Regions from separate parts of the Hydrogenophaga sp. H7 genome, predicted to be linked through region 3. Evidence: predicted binding sites of a transcription regulator. Region 3 holds the regulator's gene; each other region holds the start of a gene.
What was found. The regulator sigma-54, encoded in region 3, starts transcription at its own class of promoters, with help from an activator protein. The targets are predictions, from matches to a motif close to TGGCANGNAANCTGCTTT.

Region 1: a site for sigma-54 is predicted at 3,327-3,344, ahead of BC358_RS02840 (urease subunit gamma). Genes of this name have one in related genera too.
Region 2: a site for sigma-54 is predicted at 2,805-2,822, ahead of BC358_RS15570 (phenol hydroxylase subunit). Genes of this name have one in related genera too.
Region 4: a site for sigma-54 is predicted at 2,152-2,169, ahead of glnA (type I glutamate--ammonia ligase). Genes of this name have one in related genera too.

What each region holds. Positions count from the first base shown of each region.
Region 1 is NZ_MCIC01000001.1:575,035-580,920, reverse strand. Features, by position in the region: gene BC358_RS02845 (ATP-binding protein) at 1-3,205, opposite strand, end outside; gene BC358_RS02840 (urease subunit gamma) at 3,374-3,676, shown strand; gene BC358_RS02835 (HupE/UreJ family protein) at 3,696-4,286, shown strand; gene BC358_RS02830 (urease subunit beta) at 4,297-4,605, shown strand; gene BC358_RS02825 (hypothetical protein) at 4,609-5,601, opposite strand.
Region 2 is NZ_MCIC01000016.1:402,465-408,350, reverse strand. Features, by position in the region: gene BC358_RS15580 (GntR family transcriptional regulator) at 84-830, opposite strand; gene BC358_RS15575 (sigma-54-dependent Fis family transcriptional regulator) at 841-2,520, opposite strand; gene BC358_RS15570 (phenol hydroxylase subunit) at 2,863-3,063, shown strand; gene BC358_RS15565 (aromatic/alkene monooxygenase hydroxylase subunit beta) at 3,110-4,105, shown strand; gene BC358_RS15560 (MmoB/DmpM family protein) at 4,121-4,390, shown strand; gene BC358_RS15555 (aromatic/alkene/methane monooxygenase hydroxylase/oxygenase subunit alpha) at 4,414-5,886, shown strand, end outside.
Region 3 is NZ_MCIC01000020.1:173,006-178,891, reverse strand. Features, by position in the region: gene BC358_RS21565 (class I SAM-dependent RNA methyltransferase) at 1-1,167, opposite strand, end outside; gene BC358_RS21560 (RNA polymerase factor sigma-54) at 1,164-2,783, opposite strand; gene lptB (LPS export ABC transporter ATP-binding protein) at 2,796-3,545, opposite strand; gene lptA (lipopolysaccharide transport periplasmic protein LptA) at 3,581-4,180, opposite strand; gene BC358_RS21545 (thiol:disulfide interchange protein DsbA/DsbL) at 4,358-4,996, opposite strand; gene BC358_RS21540 (SPOR domain-containing protein) at 5,067-5,735, opposite strand; gene argS (arginine--tRNA ligase) at 5,750-5,886, opposite strand, start outside.
Region 4 is NZ_MCIC01000012.1:53,198-59,083, reverse strand. Features, by position in the region: gene BC358_RS06735 (alpha/beta fold hydrolase) at 1-189, opposite strand, end outside; gene BC358_RS06730 (EI24 domain-containing protein) at 245-1,135, shown strand; gene BC358_RS06725 (molybdopterin-binding protein) at 1,141-1,971, shown strand; gene glnA (type I glutamate--ammonia ligase) at 2,220-3,635, shown strand; gene BC358_RS06715 (hypothetical protein) at 3,828-4,415, shown strand; gene glnL (nitrogen regulation protein NR(II)) at 4,469-5,557, shown strand; gene ntrC (nitrogen regulation protein NR(I)) at 5,596-5,886, shown strand, end outside.

The sequences.
Region 1 (5,886 bases), on a different contig from region 3:
CCTCGGCGGCCACCGGCGCGTGCACCCAGCGCAGACCGAGCTGCTGCTGCAGCCAGCCCGTGAGGTCGTCGCGCCGCACCGGCTTGACGAAGAAGGCCTGGTCGGCCGGGCGACCGTCGGCGGCGTCGGCCTGCAGGCCCTTGTCGAAGGCGTTGGCCGACACCACCGCCATCGGTACCGACGACCAGCCCGCGGCGCGCAGCCGGCGCAGCGTTTCCCAGCCGTCGATGCCGGGCATGGCCAGGTCCATGAAGACCGCGTGCGGCGCCCGCTCGCCGCCCGGCGCCACGCCTTCGAGCAGGGCCAGCGCGTCGTGGCCGCTGGTGGCCATCAGCACCTCGAAGCCCAGCGGCTGCAGCCAGCGCGCGATCAGCTCGCGGTCGCTCTCTTCGTTGTCCACCACCAGCACGCGCCGGCGCGGGCCCTCGTAACCGGTCACCGGCGCCGCCACCGCGGCCGGGCGCGTGGCCGCGCCGTGCAGCGCCGGCAGGAACAGGCGCACGCTGAACACCGTGCCCTGGCCCGGCGCACTGCGCACCGTCATCTCGCCGCCCATCAGGTCGGTCAGCATCTTGGCAATCGTCAGGCCCAGACCGGTGCCGCCGCCCGCCGCCGCCGAGCCGCCCTCGGCCTGCTGCCCGCGCGCGAAGGGCTCGAACACGCGGTCCAGTTCGGCGGTGGTCATGCCCGGCCCGGTGTCGCTGACCTCGAACACCGCCATCTCGCGCGCATGGCTGACTTTCAGCCGCACCTCGCCCGCGCGCGTGAACTTCACCGCGTTGCCCAGCAGGTTGATGAGGATCTGGCGCAGCCGCTTCTCGTCGGCGCGCACCGCCTCGGGCAGGCGGGGCCCTGGCTCGAACACGAAGCGCAGGCCCTTGGCCGCGGCCTGCAGCTCAAACATGCTGGCCACCTCGCGCACGGTGTCGGCGAAGGCCATCGGCTTCACGTCGAGCTGGAGCTTGCCGGACTCGATGCGCGCGATGTCCAGCGTGCCCTCGATCAGCGAGAGCAGGTGTTCGCCACCGCGGTAGATCACGCGGATCGCCTGCGCGCGGTGCGGCGCCAGCTCGCGGTCTTCCTGCAGCAGCTGGGCGTAGCCCAGGATGCTGTTGAGCGGCGTGCGCAGCTCGTGGCTGATGGTGCTGATGTAGCGGCTCTTGGCCTGGTTGGCCTGATCGGCGATTTCGCGCGCGCGCTGCAGCTGCTCGTCGGTGCGGCGGTGCGATTCGATCTCCTGCATCAGCAGCCGCGTCTGGCGGTTGGACTCCTCCTGCGCCACCTCGCGGCTCTTGTGCGCCAGCACCAGCCACCAGGCCACCGTGGCCGCGATCAGCAGCAGCACCGCGTAGACGCGCAGAAAGCCCGAGCGCAGCGCCGCGTCGAGCAGGCCCACGTCGCCGACCGCGGCGACGCCCTGTCCCAGCCCCTCGACCTGCTGGCGGTAGAGCAGCCCGAGCACCGCCGCCAGCACCGGTGCGATCACCAGCATCAGCAACAGGTAATGGGCCAGCCCCGCCTCCAGGTAGGGCCAGACCCGCTGAGGCAGCACCGTGCGCAGCGCCGACTGCCACTGCACCGACAGCCGCGCCTGCGGCTTGCACAGGTCGCCGCAGCGCGCGTCCAGCGTGCAGCAGAGCGAGCAGATCGGCCCCTGGTAGGCGGGGCAGTGGGCCATGTCGGGGCCTTCGTAGTCGCGTTCACAGATCACACACTTGTGTGTACCCCCCGCGCCGCCTGCGGCGTCACCCCCCTGGAAGGGGGGCCACACCAGCGGCCCGGCGGAGCCGGTTCCGCGGTGTGTGCTGGACTGAGCAGCTCTGGCGATGTAGTAACGGCCCTTGGTCGCCCACGCGATCAGCGGCGAAGTGATCAGCGCCGTCACCATCGCGATCACGGCCGAGAAGGCCTGGGCGCCTGCGCCCATCAGGCCCATGTGCGCCGTGATCGACAGCACCGAGGCCAGGCCCATCGCGCCCACGCCGACCGGGTTGATGTCGTACAGGTGCGCGCGTTTGAACTCGATGCCCCTGGGGCTCCAGCCCAGTGGCTTGTTGATCACCAGGTCGGCCACCACCGCCATGATCCAGGCGATGGCGATGTTGCTGTAGAGACCGAGCACCTCGCCCAGCGCACGGAACACCTCCATCTCCATCAGCATGAAGGCGATCAGGGTGTTGAACACCACCCAGACCACGCGACCCGGGTGGCTGTGCGTCAGGCGCGAGAAGAAGTTGCTCCAGGCCAGCGAGCCGGCGTAGGCGTTGGTGACGTTGATCTTGAGCTGCGAGACCACGACGAACAGCGCCGTCGCCGCCACCGCCCAGCCGTAGTTGGGGAAGACGTATTCGTAGGCCGCCAGGTACATCTGGTTGGGGTCGACCGCGCGCTCGGTGGGCACCATGTGGCTGATGGCCAGGTAGGCCAGCAGCGCGCCGCCCAGCATCTTGAGCACGCCCAGCACCACCCAGCCCGGCCCGCCCGCCAGCACACCGGCCCACCAGCGCAGCGGCCGGCCCGCCTGCCGCGCGGGCATGAAGCGCAGGTAGTCGGCCTGCTCGCCCATCTGCGTGATGAGCGCGATGCCCACGGTCAATGCCGCACCAAACAGGTGCCAGTCAAATGCGATGCCCGCACCACTTTCGCCCCCGTAATGCACCACATTGGAAAACGCACCCGGATCGAGCGTCCAGACCGCCACGAAGGGCACGACCATCATCACCAGCCACAGCGGCTGGGTCCAGACCTGGAAGCGGCTGATGATGGACACGCCGTAGGTCACCAGGGGGATGACCACCAGGGCGCAGATCAGATAGCCCCAGGCCGGCGGGATGTCCAGCGCCAGGTCCAGGGCGTAGGCCATCACCGCCGCTTCGAGCGCGAAGAAGATGAAGGTGAAGCTGGCGTAGATCAGCGAGGTGATGGTGGAGCCGATGTAGCCAAAGCCGGCGCCGCGGGTGAGCAGGTCCATGTCGACGCCGTAGCGCGCGGCGTAGACGCTGATCGGCAGGCCGGCCAGAAAGATGATGAGGCCGGTGGCGAGGATGGCCCAGAAGGCGTTGACGAAGCCGACCTGCACCAGCAGCGTAGCGCCCACCGCTTCGAGAATCAGGAAAGAGGCCGCGCCAAACGCCGTGTTCGCCACCCGCCATTCGCTCCACTGGCGGAAACGCTGCGGCGTGAAACGCAGCGCGTAGTCCTCCATGGTCTCGCGGCCGACCCAGCTGTTGTAGTCGCGGCGCACCTTGATGATGCGTTGGGGTGGGGCTGGATCGGGCAGGACGTTCACCTGCAGGATTTCGCAGCTTTCATGCCACCAGCCGCCAGGGCACGGGATTTGCTCAACCCGCTTTCAGATCATCCGAGACCCACCATGGAACTGACCCCGAGAGAGAAAGACAAGCTGCTGATCTTCACCGCCGCCCTGCTGGCCGAGCGGCGCAAGGCGCGCGGCCTCAAGCTCAACTACCCGGAAGCCGTGGCCCTGATCAGCGCCGCCGTGATGGAAGGCGCCCGCGACGGCAAGTCCGTGGCCCAGCTGATGAGCGAAGGCCGCACCGTGCTCACGCGCGACGACGTGATGGAGGGCGTGCCCGAGATGATTCCCGACATCCAGGTCGAAGCCACCTTCCCGGACGGCACGAAACTGGTGACCGTTCACACTCCGATACCTTGACTCCACCGCAGAGGCACCCATGAAACGGCTCCCCAAATCCCTGTTCACCGCCGCACTGGCCACCACCGCCCTCGCCGCCCAGGCCCACACCGGCCACGGCACCCACAGCCTGATGGAAGGCCTGGTCCACCCCTTCGGCCTGGACCACCTGCTGGCCATGGTGGCCGTGGGCGTGTGGTCGGTCTCGGCCCTGCCGGCGGGCAAGGCCTGGCAAGGCCCCGCGACCTTCCTGCTGGCGCTGGTGCTCAGCGCCTTGGCCGGCACCATGGGCCTGACCCTGCCCTATCTGGAACAGGGCGTCGCGCTGTCGGTGGTGCTGTTCGGGCTGATGCTGGCCATCGCCACCCGGCCCCTGCCGCCGGCCCTGTGCCTGGGGCTGATCGCCATGGCGTCCGCGCTGCACGGCCTCGCCCACGGCTCGGAAACCCCCGCCACCGGCTTCGCCGGCTACGCCGCCGGCTTCCTGCTGACCACCGCCGCCCTGCACATCGGCGGCGTGGGTGTGGGCCTGGCCATCCGGCGCCTGCTCAGCGAACGCCGGGGCATGGCCCTGGGGGGGCTGGGCGCTGCGCTCGGCGGCGCTGGCCTGTACCTGTTTGCCCAACTCTGAGCACCGCGCCATGACCCCCGGCGAATACCTGATCGACGAGGGCGAACACGCCCTCAACCCCGGCCGCGCCACGCTGACCCTGGTGGTGCAGAACACCGCCAACCGCCCGGTGCAGGTCGGTTCGCACTACCACTTTGCCGAGACCAACGCGGCCCTGTCCTTCGACCGCGCCGCCGCGCAAGGCAAGCGCCTGAACATCGCCAGCGGCACCGCGGTGCGCTTCGAGCCCGGCCAGCAGCGCACGGTGGAGCTTGTGGACTTCGCGGGCGACCGAGTCGTGTACGGCTTCCGCGGTCTGACCCAGGGCCCCCTGGCCTGAGCCTCAGTGCGAAATGGTGGTGTTCGTCACCACCGGCTGGCCGGGCGCGGCCAGCACAAAGAAGCCCGGCAGCCCGGCGGTGCCGAAGCGTGTGGCCGGGTTGCGCACGAACACCGAGTTGGACAGCGTCATGAGGCCGCTGCGGTCGTTGCTCACATAGAACACCGCGCTGCCGCCCTCGACACCATAGTTGTCGCTGACCATGCTGCCGTAGACAGACAGCGTGAAGCTGTTGCCGTCGTTGTAGATGGCGCCGCCGCTGCCGCCGCCGGGGGTGCCTGCCCGGGCCGGGTTGGCGCCGTTGCCCACCGCCGAGTTGTGCGTGAGCAGGCTGTTGTAGACGCTGTAGGACACGCCGATGCTGCTGAGCGCCCCGCCGTTGGAGCAGCTGTTGCCCAGACCCAGCCCACCGCCGAAGGTGCTGCCCACCACATACACCGGCCGGTTCTGGTAGATGCTGAGCACCCGCACGGCGCCGCCGCCCATGTCGGGGCCGGTGGTCTCGCAGCGGTTGCGGGTGAAGACACTGTTGACGATCTTGAACTGCCCGCCGCGCACGAAGATCGCGCCACCGCCGCCCCCATCGGTGAGCTGGCCTGTGGAGTTGCCCTGCGTGAAGCCGATGTTCTGCACCGTCAGGCGGGGCGTCTCCTGGTTGTTGCAGTGCGAGGTGGTCCAGACCTGGGCCGGGTCGCAGGTGTTCTGGTAGAGGATGCGCACGCGGTCACCGCCGCTGAGCGTCACCAGACCGCCGCCGTCGAGCGTGACGTCGGGCCGGTTGTTGAAGACCTTGGCCGTGCTCGGCAGGGTGATGGTGACCGGGTTCGGCCCGCAGTTGAACCGGATCTTGCCGCCCAGGGCCACCGCATCCACCACCGCCTGCCCGGTGCAGCTGGCGGGCGTTCCGCTGCCGATCACGTGATCGGGCTGGCTGGTGTTGACCGGCTGTCCCGCCGCAGGCACCGCCACCCGGCCGCCCGGTGTTCCGGCCTGCACAGGCGCGCCAGTGGTCGCATCTCCACCGCCATCTCCTTCCCCGTCAGCGCCGCCCCCGCCACCACCACCGCATGCGGCAAGCAATACAGGCAGCGCCAGGGCGGCGGCCACAAAGGAAGCTGGAGCAGAAGTTCTCATCGGCAACCCGAAACGGAAAAAAGAGGGGAGAGGTGGGACCCGCCCCGCTGACGGACGCCCTGGCACGGTTCATGCACCGACCGGTGCACAGACGACTGTAAGCACCAGAAGCCTTCAGAGACAAGCAGACAAACGAAAAGACTGTGT
Region 2 (5,886 bases), on a different contig from region 3:
AAGCAAGGGCAGGACTCGGAAGCGTGGGATGTTCATGACCGGAACGGGTGGAAAGGGAGATAGTCACCCTACCCCCACCTGTATTAAGACAGCTTAAATCCGCCGCCTGTCGCCGCGTCGGCCTGGCGGGTCAGGATGTCGCAGGTCAGGCGGATGTGGGCTTCCAGCGCCAGCGCGGCGCGGGCCTCCTGGCGCGCCATCGCCGCGAGGAAGATGCCCTCGTGCTCGGCGTGCACGTCGCGGTCGAAGCCCGGCGTGGCGCCGATGCGGATGGCGATGTGGCGGTAGCGCTCGCCGTGGCGGTAGAGGATGTCCAGCAGGTGCCGCGTCCAGGGTGAGCTGTGGCCCGCGATCAGGGTTTCGTGGAAGTGGCGGTTGGCGCGCTCCCACTGGTCCGGGTCGCGGCCGGCGCCGCCCTCCTCGGCCACGCTGAGCTGCGCAAAGGCCTCGCGCACCGAGTTCTCCCAGCCCGCGTCGCCGAGCCGGATCGACTGGCGCAGCGCCTCGGTTTCCAGCCGCACGCGCGTGTCGGTGAGGTCGCACAGGTCGTCCAGCGACACGGCGCTGACGCGGTAGCCGCGCTGGCCTTCGACCGTGACCAGCGCGTCGGACACCAGCAGCGCCAGCGCCTCGCGCAGCGTGCCGGCGCCAACGCCATAGTGGTCCTTGAGGTGCTCGACGCGCAGGCGCTGGCCCGGCTGCAGATCGCCGCACACGATGTCGTGGCGCAGCGCGCGGTAGGCGCGTTCGGTGAGGGTGCGCGGCTCGGGTTCGTCGCTGCGCGGCGCGGGGCCGGCGGCGTGTGCGGGTTGAAGCAGGTCTTGCAGCATGGTGATGACCTCAATCGGCTTCCTGTTGATGCTGGCGTTTGAGCCGGTAGGCCAGCTGCGCGCGGCTCAGGCCCAGCAGGCGCGCGGCGCCGGCCAGGTTGCCGCGGCTGCGCTCGACCGCCAGGGCCAGCACCTGCGCCTCCAGGGTCTCGATCGGCACGCCGGCATCGAGCACCTGCGCGCACAGGCGCAGCTCGTCCTCGGGTGCACGGCGCGCCAGCCGGCCCTGCGGATCGATGCCGTCCTGTGCCGGCTCGGACTGGTTGGGGAACAGGTGCTCGGCCTCGATCACGCCGCCCTGCGCCGCCAGGATCACGCCGCGCTCGACCAGGTTCTCCAGTTCGCGCACGTTGCCGGGCCAGCGGTGGCGAGCCAGCGCCTGCAGCGCGCGGTCGCTGAAGCCGCCCAGGCGCTTCTGGTGCAGCGCGGTGAAGCGCGCCAGCAGGTGCCGAGCCAGCGGCTCGATGTCGCTGCTGCGTTCGCGCAGCGGCGGGATGCAGATCGGGTAGACGTTGAGGCGGTAGAACAGGTCGCGCCGGAACTGCCCGCGTTCGACCGCGGCTTCGAGGTTGACGTTGGTCGCCGTCACGAGGCGCACGTTGACCTTGCGCGCGCTCTCGCTGCCCAGGCGCTCGATCTCGCCCTCCTGCAGCACGCGCAGCAGCTTGGCCTGCGCGGGCAGCGGCATGTCGCCCACCTCGTCGAGGAACAGCGTGCCGCCTTCGGCGCGCTCGAAACGGCCAGCCCGCGCCGCGTGCGCACCGGTGAAGGCGCCCTTCTCGACGCCGAACAGCTCGGCCTCGATCAGCTCGGCCGGCAGCGCCGCGCAGTTGACCGCCACGAACGGCCCGGCGGCGCGCTCGGAGTGTTCGTGCAGCGCGCGCGCAAAGCGCTCCTTGCCCACGCCGGTCTCGCCCGTCAGCAGCACCGTCACCTGCGTCGTTGCGGCGCGGCGCATCAGGTCGTGCGCGTGCTGGAAGCCCGGCGAGGTACCGACCAGCATGCCACCCGACTCGGCCGGCTCCAGCGTGTTCTTCAGCGCCTCGACCTGCTGGCTCAGCGCGGCCATCTTCTCCAGCAGCGAGTCGTCCTCGAAGTACTGGCGGTGCGCGTCGCCGTCGGGCCAGTCGTCGATCGGGCGGCCCTCGATCAGGCAGTGGTCGTCGCCACAGGCCGAGCACTTGATTTCCTTGTACAGGATCAGCCGGCCCATGAAGGCGCTGGTGTAGCCGCTGGCGTAGCCCAGCAGCGTCCAGCAGGCCGGCTCGTCGACCACGCCATAGTGAAGGCGGTGCGCGTGCGCCTCCCACGAGTCGTCCCAGCGGAACATGCCCTCGAAGCGGCCGGCCGCGGCGTCCATTTCCAGCCGCACCGGCGTCACGCGCGCCGCGCCTTCGAGCATGTGCAGCTGCGGCCCGACCAGGAACATGTCTTCCAGCGTCTTCTTGCCGCGCGTCTTGGCAGCGAAACCGGCGTCGTGCAGGCCGCAGGCATAACCCAGGCGCGTGAGCAGTCGCCGCGCGTGGTCCTTGCCGACCGAGGTGATGAGGTCGTGGCGCAGGGCCGTCAGCGCCGCGGTGTGCAGCAGCACCATGCGCCGCTCGCCCAGCCAGATGGCGCCGCTGTGCGGCTCGAAGCGCAGCAGCCGGCGCAGGTCGTTGTCGGGCGGGTAGGTCAGATGGGGGTCCAAAGGTGTCTCCGGTGGGTCGCTCTGCGGCGACTGAAATCTCGATATTTTCCGCCACGCTCCCCCAGATCGACAAGCCGGCGAAGCAGTGCCTGAAATTGATCATTTGATCACTCGTGGCCAAAAGCGCCTCATCAAATCAAGACTTTTCCTTCGTGCCGCACCGCAACAGCTCAAGAAACAGGCTATCGAAGAGTGCCGGGCGATCCGGATGCTGCGCTGCACACCGGCTTTTTCATCAGGGATTTCCCTGAAATATCGAGATTTTTGGCCCGACCCGGTCGGACTGGCACGCCATCTGCGAAAGGGGACGCGCCCGACAACGCACCGACCGCTCCAAGCACCATGCCCCAGACCACCGACACCTCCCTGCCCGCCGTCGACACCTCGCTGCGCTTCGTGCGGGTCATCGAACGCCGGGCCGACGGCCTGGTCGCCTTCGAGTTCTCGATCGGCTGGCCGGAGCTGGCGGTGGAGCTGATGCTGCCCGCCCCGGCCTTCGAGGCTTTCTGCGCCAACAACCGGGTGCAGCGTCTGGACACCTGAGTTCCCGAGAGCCGTTCAACAACCATTCCAACGGAGACAAGCACCGATGAACATCGACCTGCAGGCGCGGGAGATCACGCCGCTGCGCCAGACCTACGCCCACGTGGCGAAATACATTGGCGGCGACAAGGCCGCCAGCCGTTACCAGGAGGCCACCTTCGGCGCCCAGCCGATGGTGAACTTCCACTACCGGCCGACCTGGGACCCGGGCCACGAACTCTTCGACGCCAGCCGCAGCAAGATCGTGCTGGCCGACTGGTACGTGCTCAAGGACCCACGCCAGTTCTATTACGCGACCTGGACCATGGCCCGCGCCAAGCAGCAGGACGCGATGGAGGCCAACTTCCAGTTCGTCGAGCAGCGCGGCATGGTCGGCAAGATGCCCGACGCCGTGCGCGAGAAGGCCCTGACGGTGCTGATGCCGCTGCGCCACGCGGCCTGGGGCGCCAACATGAACAACGCGTCCATCTGCGCCTACGGTTTTGGCACCGCCTTCACCGCGCCGGCCATGTTCCACGCGATGGACAACCTGGGTGTGGCGCAGTACCTGACCCGCCTGGGCCTGGTGCTGGGCGAGCCGCAGTCGCTGGAAGACGGCAAGCAGGCCTGGCTGGACGCCCCCGAGTGGCAGGGCCTGCGCCGGCTGGTCGAGGACAGCTTCGTGGTCAGCGACCCGTTCGAGCTGTTCGTGGCGCAGAACTTCGCGCTCGACGGCCTGCTGTACCCGCTGATCTACGGTGGCTTCGTGGACGACCACGTCGCCCTGCAGGGCGGCACCGCGGTCGCGATGCTGACCAGCTTCATGCCCGAGTGGCACGACGAAACCGCGCGCTGGATCGACGCCGTCATCAAGGCCGCGGGTGCCGAATCGGACGCCAACAAAGCCCTGCTGCGCGACTGGGCCGGCCACTGGATGGACCGCGCCCAGGCCGCCCTTTCGCCCATCGCCCGCCTGGCCCTGGGCGAGACCGGAGAGACCGTGCTGAGCGACGCCCGCGTGCAGCTGCAGGCGCGCCTGGCCAAGACCGGCGTCACCGCCTGACCAGGAGACCACAACATGTCCGACGTATTCATCGCCTTCCAGCACAACGAAGAGTCCCGTCCGGTGATCGACGCCATCGTGGCCGACAACCCGAACGCGGTGCTGACCCACCCGACCGGCCTGGTCAAGATCAACGCGCCCGGCAGCCTGACCATCCGCCGCGAAACCATCGAGGGCCTGACCGGCCGGCCCTTCGACCTGCAGGCCATCCACGTCAACCTCGTCACCCTCTCGGGCCACATCGACGAGGACGACGACCAGCTCACGCTGAGCTGGAAACACTGAATCACGAGCAGAAGGAGACACGCATGGACACGAGAGTTGCGAGCAAGAAGCTCGGCCTGAAGGAACGTTACGCCGCCATGACGCGCGGCCTGGGCTGGGAGACCAGCTACCAGCCAATGGACAAGGTGTTCCCGTACGACAAGTACGAGGGCATCAAGATCCACGACTGGGACAAGTGGCAGGACCCGTTCCGCCTGACCATGGACGCCTACTGGAAGTACCAGGGCGAGAAGGAGAAAAAGCTCTACGCCGTCATCGAGGCCTTCGCGCAGAACAACGGCCAGCTCGGCGTGTCCGACGCGCGCTACGTCAACGCGCTCAAGCTGTTCATCCAGGGCGTGACGCCGCTGGAGTACTACGCGCACCGCGGCTTCGCCCACGTGGGCCGCCAGTTCACCGGCGAAGGCGCCCGCGTCGCGGCGCAGATGCAGTCCATCGACGAGCTGCGCCACTACCAGACCGAGACGCACGCGATCAGCCACTACAACAAGTACTTCAACGGCATGCACCACTCGAACCACTGGTACGACCGCGTGTGGTACCTGTCGGTGCCGAAGTCCTTCTTCGAAGACGCCTGCACCGGTGGTCCGTTCGAGTTCCTCACCGCCGTCAGCTTCAGCTTCGAGTACGTGCTGACCAACCTGCTGTTCGTGCCCTTCATGAGCGGCGCGGCGCACAACGGCGACATGTCCACCGTGACCTTCGGCTTCAGCGCGCAGAGCGACGAGAGCCGCCACATGACGCTGGGCATCGAGTGCATCAAGTTCCTGCTGGAGCAGGACCCGGACAACGTGCCCATCGTGCAGCGCTGGATCGACAAGTGGTTCTGGCGCGGCTACCGCCTGCTGACCCTGGTCGCGATGATGCAGGACTACATGCTGCCCAAGCGCGTGATGAGCTGGAAGGAAGCCTGGGAGATGTACGCCGAAGAAAACGGCGGCGCCCTGTTCAAGGACCTGGCGCGCTACGGCATCCGCGAGCCGGCCGGCTGGAAGCAGGCCTGCGAAGGCAAGGACCACATCAGCCACCAGGCCTGGGCCACCTTCTACAACTACAACGGCGCCGCCCCGTTCCACACCTGGGTGCCCAAGGAAGACGAACTGGCCTGGCTGAGCGAGAAGTACCCCGAGACCTTCGACAAGTACTACCGACCGCGCTGGGAGTTCTGGCGCGACCAGGCCGCCGAAGGCAAGCGCTTCTACAACATGACGCTGCCGATGCTGTGCACCACCTGCCAGGTCCCGATGCTGTTCACCGAAGAGGGTGACCCCAGCAAGATCTGCTACCGCGACAGCGACTACAAGGCCTACAAGTACCACTTCTGCAGCGACCACTGCAAGAGCATCTTCGACCACGAGCCCGAGAAGTACGTGCAGAGCTGGCTGCCGGTGCACCAGATCTACCAGGGCCACTGCTTCCCCGAAGGCACCGACCCGACCGCCGAGGGCTTCGACCCGCTGATGGCCGTGCTCAAGTACTACGAGATGGAAGTCGGC
Region 3 (5,886 bases):
GTAGTGGCTCTTCCAGTGCGTGGCCAGCTGTGCGAAGAAATCGCTGCCGTCGCTGCCATCGGCCATCTGGGCGCTCTCGCGGCCTAAGCCGGGCTCGGGAGCGGCCTTGGCACCCACGGTGAAGGTGCGGGGCGCACGCGCACCGCGTTCGGCCGCCCGCACCTGGGCGCTCTGCCCTGCCACCCCGGCAGCCGCAATGCGCTCGCCATAGGGCGGGTTCAGCAGCATCACGCCGGGCTTGTCGGTCGGCGGCATGCGCTGCAGCGCGTCACCGCCACGCAGCTCCATCGCGAAGGCCACACCCGCGCGTTCGGCGTTGCGCTGCGCGAAGTCGACCATGCGGAAGGCCACGTCACTGCCGAACACGATGGGCTTGCGCCCGGCCGGCCACTCGCGGCGCTGCTTCGCGGCCTCGTCCTTGAGGGCGTGCCAGACGTGTGGCTGGAACGGCAGCAGCTTCTCGAACGCGAAGCGGCGCTGCAGACCGGGAGCGACCCGCAGCGCGATCTGTGCCGCCTCGATCGCCACCGTGCCGCTGCCGCAGCAGGGGTCGTACAGCGGCACGATGTCGTCCAGCGATTCGGCTTCGGCACCGTTCCAGCCGGTGGCGGCGATCATGGCCGCGGCCAGCGTTTCCTTCAGCGGCGCGTCGCCCTTGTCCTCGCGCCAGCCGCGCTTGAACAGCGGCTCGCCCGAGGTGTCGATGTAGAGGCTCACCGTGTCGGTGGTCAGGTGGGCGTAGAGCCGCACGTCGGGCCAGGTGGTGTTGACGCTGGGGCGCTCGCCGCGCTTGTCGCGGAAGCGGTCGCAGACTGCGTCCTTGATCTTGAGCGCCGCGAAGTTCAGGCTCTTGAGCGGGCTGTGCTGCGCCGTGACCTCGACCTTGATCGTCTGCTGCGGCGTGAACCAGATTTCCCAGGCGACCTCGCTGGCGGCCGCGTACAGGTCGTTCTCGCTGCGGTAGCCACCGTGCCAGAGCTGCACCAGCACGCGCTGCGCGAGCCGGCAGTGCAGGTTGAGCTTGAGCGCGTCGCGCCAGGACGCCAGCAGCGCCACACCGGCGCGCGACTTCTGCACCGCGGTCTCGCCCGTGATGCGCGTGACTTCGGCGGCGAGGTAGTCCTCCACGCCGGCGGCGCAGGGGAGGAAAAGATTCAATTGGTTCAAAGCGCTTTTCTCAGGTTCGCCGGCGCGATGCGCAGCGCCTCGCGGTATTTCGCGACCGTGCGGCGCGCGCACTCGATGCCCTGCTCCTTGAGCAGGTCCGAGAGCTGGTTGTCGGACAGCGGCTTGGTCGGCTCTTCGGACGCGATGAACTGCTTGAGCAGGGCGCGCACCGCCGTGCTCGACGCATTGCCGCCGGTCTCGGTTCCCAGGCTGGAGCCGAAAAAGTACTTGAGCTCGTAGGTGCCGAACGGCGTGGCCATGTACTTGGCCGTGGTCACGCGGCTGATGGTCGACTCGTGCAGGCCCAGCTCGTCGGCGATCTCGCGCAGCACCAGCGGGCGCATGGCCAGTTCGCCGTGCATGAAGAAGTTGCGCTGGCGCTCGACGATGGCGCTGGAGACGCGCAGGATGGTGTCGAAGCGCTGCTGGATGTTCTTGATGAACCAGCGCGCTTCCTGCAGCCGCTGCTGCATGGCCGCGTGGCCCGCTTCGCCGCCGGCCTCGCGCCGCCCCCGCAGGGCGTTGGCATAGACGTCGTGCACGCGCAGGCGCGGCATCACCTCGGCGTTGAGCGAGACCTTGAAACCGCGACCGGCGCGGGTGACGATCACGTCGGGCACCACCACGTTGCGCTCGACGTCGACGAAGCGCCGGCCCGGCTTGGGCTCCAGGCGGGCGATCAGCGCCAGCGCGGCGCGCACGGTCTCGTCGTCGTGCCCGGTGGCCGCACACAGGCGCTTGATGTCGCGCTTGGCCATCAGCTCCAGCGGCTGCTCGCAGATCGCCAGCGCCGCGCGGGCGGAGGGCGTGTTGCGCAGCTCCATGATCTGCAGCCGCAGGCACTCGCCCAGGTCGCGCGCGCCCACGCCCGTGGGCTCCATCTGCTGCAGCCACTGCAGGGCCATGCCCAGGCGCTGCTCAATGGCCTCGACTTCGTCGAAGCGCGGCTCTTCGTCGGCCGGCCGGCCCGCGGTCAGGCGCCAGCAGGCGCGCGCCAGCTCGTGCAGGCTGTCCTCCAGATACCCGTCGTCGTTGAGCGACTCGATCAGGAAGTACAGCGCCGCGCTGTCCTCGTCCGACAGGCGCAGGCAGCGCGCCTGCTCGTGCAGCTGGTCCTGAAGGCTAACCGGCACACGGGCCAGGTCGGCGGCCGTGGCGGTGTCGTCGTCGTCACCGCCGGAACCGCTGTTGCGCGCGGGTGCATCGCCGCCCCATTCGCTGTCGTCGGGCGCCATCTCGACGGTGCCGTCGCCTTCCCAGCTTTCTTCGACCGGCGCGGCGCCGTCCAGCCGACTCTCGACCTCGTCGCTGGCGCTGTCTGCGCTGTCGGCCTGGGTGGTGCGGGTGTCCGGTTCGGCGCTGCGCAGCTCGACCACCGGCTGCGCCGCTTCTTCCAGCTGCTCGCCGGCGACCACCGGTGCGTCCGCGGTCTGCACGCCGAAATCTTCGCGATCGGCCACTTCCTCGCCCCGTTCCAGGAACGGGTTCTCGTCGAGCATCTGCTCGACTTCCTGAGCCATCTCCAACGTGGACAGCTGCAACAGGCGGATCGACTGCTGCAGTTGCGGCGTGAGCGCGAGGTGCTGCGACACCCGCAGCGACAGACCTTGCTTCATCGGCTCATTCCGTCACATGCGGAAGTTCTCGCCCAGGTAGACGCGGCGCACCTCGGCGTTTTCGATGATCTCGGCGGTGGTACCGCTGGCCAGCACATGACCGTCGCTGATGATGTAGGCGTGGTCGCAGATGCCCAGGGTTTCGCGCACGTTGTGGTCGGTGATCAGCACACCGATGCCGCGCGACTTGAGGAAACTGATGATGTGCTGGATCTCCAGCACCGCGATCGGGTCGATGCCGGCGAAGGGCTCGTCCAGCAGGATGAACCGCGGCCGGGTGGCCAGCGCGCGGGCGATCTCCACGCGACGGCGCTCACCGCCCGAGAGGGCGGGCGCGGGCGAATCGCGCAGGTGGTCGACGCGCAGCTCCTTGAGCAGCTCGTCCAGCCGGGCATCGATCTCGCGCGCGGACAGCGGCTGGCCGTTCGCGTCCTGCTGCAGCTCCAGCACGGCGCGCACGTTCTGCGCCACCGTGAGCTTGCGGAAGATCGAGGCTTCCTGCGGCAGGTAGCCCAGCCCCAGCCGGGCACGGCGGTGGATGGGCAGGGACTCGATGCGGTGACCGTCCAGCAGGATCTCGCCACCATCGGCCCGCAGCAGGCCGACGATCATGTAGAACGACGTGGTCTTGCCGGCGCCGTTGGGACCCAGCAGTCCCACCACCTCGCCCTTGTCCACCGACAGGGACACGTCCTTGACCACCTTGCGGCTGCCATAGGACTTCTTGAGTCCCCGGACCTCCAGACGGCTGTGCGACGGCATGCCGCCCGACGGACTGGCGCTGGCGACGGTCTCCGTCACTTCTTGGGCTCGGTGATCTTGCCGCTGGGACGCAGCGTGGCCGGATCGGTCGCCGGGGCGGCGGGGCCGTTCTTCTCCTCTTCCGGGATCGGCGTGAGCATGGCGCGCACGCGGCCGGTGGGGTTGGCAGCGGTCTTGCTGGTGTCCCCACCCTTGACCGTGAACACCTCGGTCAGGCTGTTGTAGAGGATCTCGCTGCCCACGCTCTGGTCGTTGAGCAGGGTGCCGCGGTAGCGGCGCAGCACCGCGCGACCGGTGAACAGCACCGTCTGCGCCTTGCTGTCGTATTCGATGCGATCACCCTCGCCCTCGATCCATTCGTCCACGCCTTCCCGCTTCTGGCGGAAGAAACCGGCCTTTTCGGGGGTGCCCAGCAGCAGACCGTACTGATTGCCTTGCGGGTCCTGGCGCACGTCCAGCTTGGCACCGCGCATCAGGATGGTGCCCTTGGTGATCACCACGTTGCCTGTGAACACGCTGGTCTGGCGTGTCTCTTCGTAGCGCAGCGCATCGGCCTCCACGTTCATGGGCTTGTCCTTGTCGGCCTTTTCGGCCAGCGCCAGCAGGGGCAGCATCAGGCCAATGACGGCCAACATCCGGGCGATGGAACGGGGGGTTGGTGCGTGTGGGTGCATGGCGTTTGAGGGCACAGATCTTGCATTCATTGTAGCGGCGCCCAGAGCGTTTCGCCGCTGCGCCGGCACATTGTGCCCGCCATGAAACCAGGAAGCCCGCACAGGGCGGGCTCCGAAGGGAAGAGGGTCAGAAACCGGTCAGCCTTTGCGGGCCTCGGCAATCAGCGAGTCCGCCACCAGCAGGGTGCGCGGCCCTTGTCCGCCCACATAGAACTTGCCGGCGATGCCCAGGGCGGGCGTGCCTTCCACCTGGTAGGCGTCCTGCAGACCAACGGCCTTCTCCGCCAGCTTGGCAGCCTGGCCATTGAAGATGCCCAGAAACTGCTCGCGGTTGACACCCTGTTTTTCGATCCAGGCGGTGATGGCGGGCGCGGTCGTCAGCGGCTGGCGCTCTTCGTGGATCGCCTTGAACACCTTGACGTGCAGCGTGTCCACCAGGTTCAAGGCCTCCAGCGTGAAGTACAGGCGCTGCATCGGCACGAAGTTCTGGTTGAAGGCCACCGGCATGCGGCGCACCGTCACATGGGCCGGTTTGCGCTTGATCCACTCATGAAAGACCGGTTCAAAGTTGTAGCAGTGGATGCAGCTGTACGCGAAGAACTCGACCACCTCGACCTGCCCCGCCGGGCTCTCGGTCGGCGCCGGCTTGGCCAGCCGCTGGAAATCGGTGCCTTCCTTGAAGGCCACGCGCTGGGCCAGGGCCGGCGACAGGGTCAGCCCGCTGGCGGTGGCGGCACCAGCCACCAGGAGGCTGCGCGAAAAATCTCGACGATGCATGGAATCGGACTCCTTGAAATGACCTGAATCAGGCTCCCGGGACAGCGAAAAGTTCCTCGGTACCGTGCAATCAGCGCTGCACCCGCACCAGCGCCGCTTCCACCCCGTTCACCTCCAGCTGTTCGCGCGTGGCCTCGGCCATGGCCTTCTGGCCAAATGGTCCCATGCGGACACGGAACACGGTGCGCCCCGCCTGCTCGCGTTCGGTGATGGTGGCGTCCATGCCCAGCATGGCCAGCCGTGCTTTCTGCGCCTGCGCCTCTTCGGGAGACTTGAATGCCCCCGCCTGCACGAAGTAGGAGAAGGGGTCGGCCCCCTGCGCAGCCGCGGGCTCCGACGCCCCTCCGGCCTTGGCCCTCATGAGGTCGCCCAGCGGATCGCTGTCCGGCTTGGTGGCCGCGTCAGCGGCTTTGGCGGCCGGCGCCTTGTCGGGCTCCGCCGCTGAGGCGTCCTTCGGTGCCGCGTCGCCGGCGGCCGGCGGGGTCGTTTCGACTGGAGCCGGCAGCGGCGGCGGCTTGTTCACCAACCCGGCGTTCGGGTTCCAGCCCTTGTTGCGTTCGGCCTCGGCCGCATCGTCGGCCGGCTTGCGGGTGACACCGCGGTCCACGAAGGGCACCGGCACGCGCGTCACATACACAGCCACCGAGAGCGCCAGGCCCAGGCCGACGAGCAGGCCAACCACGAAGCCGACCAGGGTGCCACCACGCTGAGCGCGGGCCTGCGGGAATGAAATGTTCATGGGAGGTGGGAGGTTCACATCTTCTGCGGGGCGCTCACGCCCAGCACGGCCAGGCCATTGTGCAACACCTGTGCCGTTGCCCGGACCAGCGCCAGACGGGCGCGTTTGACCGCTTCGTCGTCCACCAGGATGCGCTCGGCGTCGTAGTAGC
Region 4 (5,886 bases), on a different contig from region 3:
TCTTCGGGAATACACCCAGCCGGCCCGTCCGGTGGCATTGCACAGTTCCTTCGTCCAGTCGCGGCCTCGTTGGGTCCACATGGACACGCTGCCCAGCCCCTCGTGCAGGAACACCAACGGCGAGCGGCCGGTCGGGCCTGGGATGTGTCGAACTTCCAGGCGGGTGCCGTGGATGATGACGCTGTCCATCGTGTCTCCGCTTCGCGTGCCGCCTGGCTGGCGGGAAAACCGGTATTCTCGTTGCATGACTCAGCTGTTTGATGCGTTCTGGCGGGCGGTGGTGTACTGCATGCACCCGCGGGTGATCGGTTTGTCGTTCCTGCCCCTGGTGCTGATGGTCGCACTGTCTTTTGGGCTGGGCTATTTCTTCTGGGACACGTCTGTCGATGCCGTCACGCAGTGGCTGCAGACCTATGAACTGGTTCAGGGCTTTCTGGGCTGGCTGGATCGCGTCGGCCTAGGCTCCATGCGGACGGTGTTTGCACCGCTGGTGGTCCTGGTTCTGGCGACGCCGGTGATCGTGTTGCTGTGCCTGCTGCTGGTCGCCGTGTTCATGACTCCGTCCATGGTTGAACTGGTTGCGCAAAGGCGCTTTCCTTTGCTCGAACGCAGGCGTGGTGGCTCTTTCGTTCTCGGTCTGTTGTGGTCGCTGGGGTCCACGTTCGTGGCCCTGGTGGTACTGGTTCTTTCTATGCCCCTGTGGCTGGTTCCGCCGCTGGTGCTCATCCTTCCGCCGCTGATCTGGGGCTGGCTGACCTACCGCGTGTTTGCCTATGACGCACTGGCGCAGCATGCCAGCAGTGCCGAGCGCAAGACCATCCTGCGTGAACACCGTGGCAGCCTTCTGATCATGGGCATCCTCAGCGGGTATCTTGGCGCGGCACCCAGCCTGCTCTGGGCATCGGGTGCCATGTTCGTGGCGCTGGCGCCCTTGCTGGTGCCGGTGGCCATCTGGATCTACACCTTGGTATTTGCGTTTGCGTCTCTGTGGTTCGCACATTTCACGCTGGCGGCGCTGCAGCGGATGCGCGCGGCGCAGGTGGTGGAGGTCCTGGATCCTGAGCCAGGAGGTCAACCAGCCATGCCGCTGGAGACCCTGCCGCCCACCACCGTTCTTCCGCCGCCTGGCGCCTGACCTCCATGAACACCAGTAAAGAGAACCCACCGGCGTTTGGTCTGATCATCATTGGCGATGAGATTCTGTCGGGCAAACGCGCCGACAAGCACTTGCCGAAGGTGATCGAACTGCTGGCGGGAAGAGGCCTCTCGCTGGCGTGGGCTCGGTTCATCGGTGATGACCGCGAGCGCATCACCGACGCACTGCGGGAGGCGTTCGCCAGCGGTGATGTCGTGTTCAGCTGTGGTGGCATCGGGGCCACGCCCGACGACCACACGCGCCAGTGCGCGGCTGCGGCACTGCAGGTGGACCTGGCGCTCCACCCCGAGGCCCGCGACCTCATTGAGCAGCGTATGAGGGACGTGGCCGCCGAGAAGGGTGAGGTTCACGACCCCGCGAGGCCCGACAACATGCACCGGCTGAACATGGGGGTGTTCCCGGTCGGGGCGCGGATCATTCCCAACCCGTACAACAAGATTCCCGGGTTCAGCTGCGATGGGCCTGGTGGTGGTTCCGTGCATTTTGTCCCGGGGTTTCCCGTAATGGCCTGGCCGATGATCGAAGCGCTGCTGGATGGGGCGTACCGCCATCTGCACCGGCAAGACGCGTGGCAGGAGCGCTCGGTGGTGGTCATGGGGGCCATGGAGGCTACCTTGACCCCTCTCATGGAAACCATTGAGCGCGAGCACCCGGTGAAGGTGTTCAGCCTTCCCAGCGTGGACCACCCGGACTACGGGCGGCACATCGAACTGGGCGTCAAGGGTGCCCCAGACGCCGTGGCCCCGGCGTTTGCGTCGCTGCTTGACGGGCTTGAGCGGTTTGGTGCGGAGTTGGGACCCGAATTGGTGCGATAGTTGCTTGCACCAATATTGTGCATTCTGCTGGAATGCACCAGAACAATGCGCTGCATGCCGGGTTTACAGCGGTCACGCCGGGCATCCAGGCTTTGCAGCCCGCCGGCGCAGGGCGCTGCGCCATAATCTGCGCCGCCTTGGGGCCTGGCGCATCGTTGATTGAACCCGACGGCACAACTTTGGCACAGAAACTGCTTCATGCCCTTGTCAAATTCAGTTTTCCACTCACACAGCAACAGGAGTATTTGATGGCCAAGACCGTCGCAGACGTGATGCAAATGGTGAAGGACAACGAAGTCAAGTTCGTTGATTTCCGCTTCACCGACACCCGTGGTGCGCAGCAGCACACCACCGTGCCCGTGTCTCACTTCGATGAAGACAAGTTCGTTTCCGGCCATGCATTCGATGGCTCGTCCATCGCAGGCTGGAAGGGCATCGAAGCTTCCGACATGCAACTGATCCCCGATCCGAACACGGCCAACATCGACCCGTTTTACGAAGAGACGACGCTGATCCTCACCTGCGACGTCATCGAGCCTGCCGACGGCAAGGCCTACGACCGCGATCCCCGCTCCATCGCCAAGCGCGCCGAGGCTTACCTCAAGTCCTCGGGCCTGGGCGACACCGCCTTCTTCGGACCGGAACCCGAATTTTTCCTGTTCGACGGCGTGCGCTGGAGCACGGCCCCGGGCCACACCTTCTACGAAATCGAAGAGTACGAAGCCCCCTGGAACAAGGGTGCCAAGCTCGAAGGCGGCAACCGTGGCCACCGTCCGACGGTCAAGGGCGGTTACTTCCCCGTGCCCCCGGTCGACAGCACGCAGGACATGCGCGCCGAGATGGCACTGATCCTCGAATCGCTGGGCATCCCGGTCGAGGTGTTCCACCACGAAGTGGCGGGCGCGGGCCAGAACGAGATCGGCACCAAGTTCAGCACGCTGGTGCAGCGCGCCGACTGGACAGTCCTGCAGAAGTATGTTGTGCACAACGTGGCCAATGCCTACGGCAAGACGGCCACCTTCATGCCCAAGCCCTACGCCGGTGACAACGGTTCCGGCATGCACGTGCACCAGTCGGTCTGGAAGGACGGCAAGAACCTGTTCGCTGGCGACGGTTACGCCGGCCTGAGCGAGTTCGCGCTGTATTACATCGGCGGCATCATCAAGCACGCCCGCGCCCTGAACGCCATCACCAACCCCGGTACGAACTCGTACAAGCGGCTGGTGCCGCACTTCGAAGCCCCGGTGAAGCTGGCCTACTCGGCCAAGAACCGTTCGGCCTCCATCCGCATCCCGTACGTCGCCAACCCGAAGGGTCGCCGCGTGGAAGCCCGCTTCCCCGATCCCCTGATGAACCCCTACCTGGGCTTCTCGGCGCTGCTGATGGCCGGTCTGGATGGCGTGGAAAACAAGATCCACCCGGGCGAGGCAGCGACCAAGGACCTTTACCACCTGCCGCCGGAAGAGGACAAGCTGGTCCCGACCGTGTGCCACAGCCTGGACATGGCGCTGGACTACCTGGACAAGGACCGCGCGTTCCTGACCAAGGGTGGCGTGTTCACCGACTCCATGCTGGACGCCTACATCGAACTGAAGATGGGCGAAGTCAACCGCAGCCGTATCGAAGTGTCGCCGGTGGAGTTCGACATGTACTACAGCCTGTGATGGCGGGCCCGGGATCACCCGGGCCTCGCTTCGCAGATGAAAAGGACGGCTCGGCCGTCCTTTTTTTTTGGGCCGTTCGGACGGGCGCGCGGGCGCCCTGTCATGGCGGATACCATGCGACCTGTTTTTGGGTCATACTGAAAATTGATTCTCAATGCGCCCACAGCGCCTGGAGCCCACGTGTTGTCGAAGCTGAACGTTGCCGCAAGAACCCATCGCGTCCTGATCCTTTCCGTTGCCGTGGCGTGGTGCCTGCCGTCTTTGGCGCAAGAGCGCATCTATCGCTGTGGCAATGAATACACCAACAACGCCACGGTGGCGAAGGCCCAGGGCTGCAAGCTGATGGAGGGCGGCAACATCACCGTCATTCAAGGCCCGGCGCCGCAGGCGGCTCCGCGGTCTGCCAGTTCGTCGACAGCGCCCCGCAGCGCACCTCGCAACGACTCTGCTGAGCAGCGTGCACGCGACAGCGATGCCCGCCAGATCCTCGAGATGGAGTTGAGAAAGGCAGAAGAGCGGCTGGCTCAGGCGCAGAAGGCCTACGCCAATGGGCAGCCCGAGAAAGAAGGCATCGAGTCGCGCAACTACCAGCGCTATCTCGACCGTGTGGCCGAACTCAAGGCGTCGGTGGGCCGGGCCGAGGCCGATGTGAGTGGTCTGCGGCGCGAACTGGCCCGCATGGGCGGTGCGCCGATGGCGCCGCCAGCGGCGTCGGGCCCCGCGGGACCCGCTCCTGCGGTGCCGGGTGCGAGCGGGCCGTCCGAACCTGCCGCAAAATAGCCGGCTTGAAAAAGCCAGACCTTTCTCTCCCCCTGTCCCGTGTCGATGCGGCCATGCTGCCGGGAAAGGCTGCGCAGCGCGCGGCTTCGGCGCACGGCAAGTTCCATTCGCTGGATCTGCTGGCCACGCTGGTGGCGGTGGTCTCGCTTGACGGGCAGGTTCTCTTTGCCAACGCAGCGCTGGAAGATGCCTTGGGCATGTCCCGTCGCAGCATCACGGGCACGCGGCTGCAGGACTGCTTTACCGAACCGCAGCTGCTCCAGAACGCGCTCAGCGGCGCCGCAGTCAACGAGTTCGCTGCCTTGCGGTACGACGCCTGGCTGCGGCGCCTGGCTCATGAACCGCTGCCGGTCCACGTGGTGGTGGCGCAGACCGACACGGCGGGCGAGGTCATTGTCGAGCTGCTCCCGCTGGAGCAGCAGGCCCGGCAGGAACGGGAAGAGCGGCTGATCGACCAGGCCCAGGCGAACAAGGAGCTGATCCGCAACCTGGCCCATGAAATCAAGAACCCGCTGGGCGGGATCCGCGGCGCGGCCCAGCTGCTGGAACTCGAGCTCGACAACAAGCAGCTGACCGAGTACACGCAGGTCATCATCCACGAGGCCGACCGCCTGCAGTCGCTGGTGGACCGCCTTCTGGCGCCACACCGCCGGCCCCATGTGGTGGGCGACGTGAACATCCACGAGGTGTGCGAGCGTGTGCGCTCGCTGATCGTGGCTGAGTTTCCCCGAGGTCTGAAGGTGGTTCGCGACTACGACACCTCCATTCCCGAGTTCCGCGGTGACAAGGAGCAGCTGATCCAGGCGGTGCTCAACATCGCGCACAACGCGGCGCAGGCGCTGGCCGAGCGCATCGCGGCGGGCGATGCACAGATCACCCTGCGCACGCGCGTGGGTCGGCAGGTGACCTTCGGCAAGCAGCGTTATCGGCTGGCACTGGAATTGCATGTGATCGACAACGGGCCTGGCGTGCCCGATGCGATCAAGGACCGCATCTTCTTCCCGCTGGTGTCGGGTCGTGAGGGAGGTTCCGGGCTGGGGCTGACCCTGGCACAAACCTTCGTGCAGCAGCACCATGGACTGATCGAGTGTGAGAGCGCGCCAGGCCACACGGATTTCAAATTGCTGATTCCGTTGCCATGAAACCGAAACGCCTCGCCTGAGGAAGGGAAGACGCACACATGAAGCCGATCTGGATAGTGGATGACGATCAATCGATCCGCTTCGTTCTGGAGAAGGCGCTGTTGAGGGAGAACCTGCCCACCCGCAGTTTCACCAATCCGCAGGAAGTCCTCAAGGCACTGAACGAGACGCCCGAAAGCGAAGGACCGCAGATCCTCGTGAGCGACATCCGCATGCCGGGCGGCTCGGGCCTGGACCTGCTGGAGAAGGTCAAGGAGAAGCTGCCGGGCCTGCCCGTCATCATCATGACCGCGTTCTCCGATCTGGACAGCGCGGTGTCGGCCTTCCAG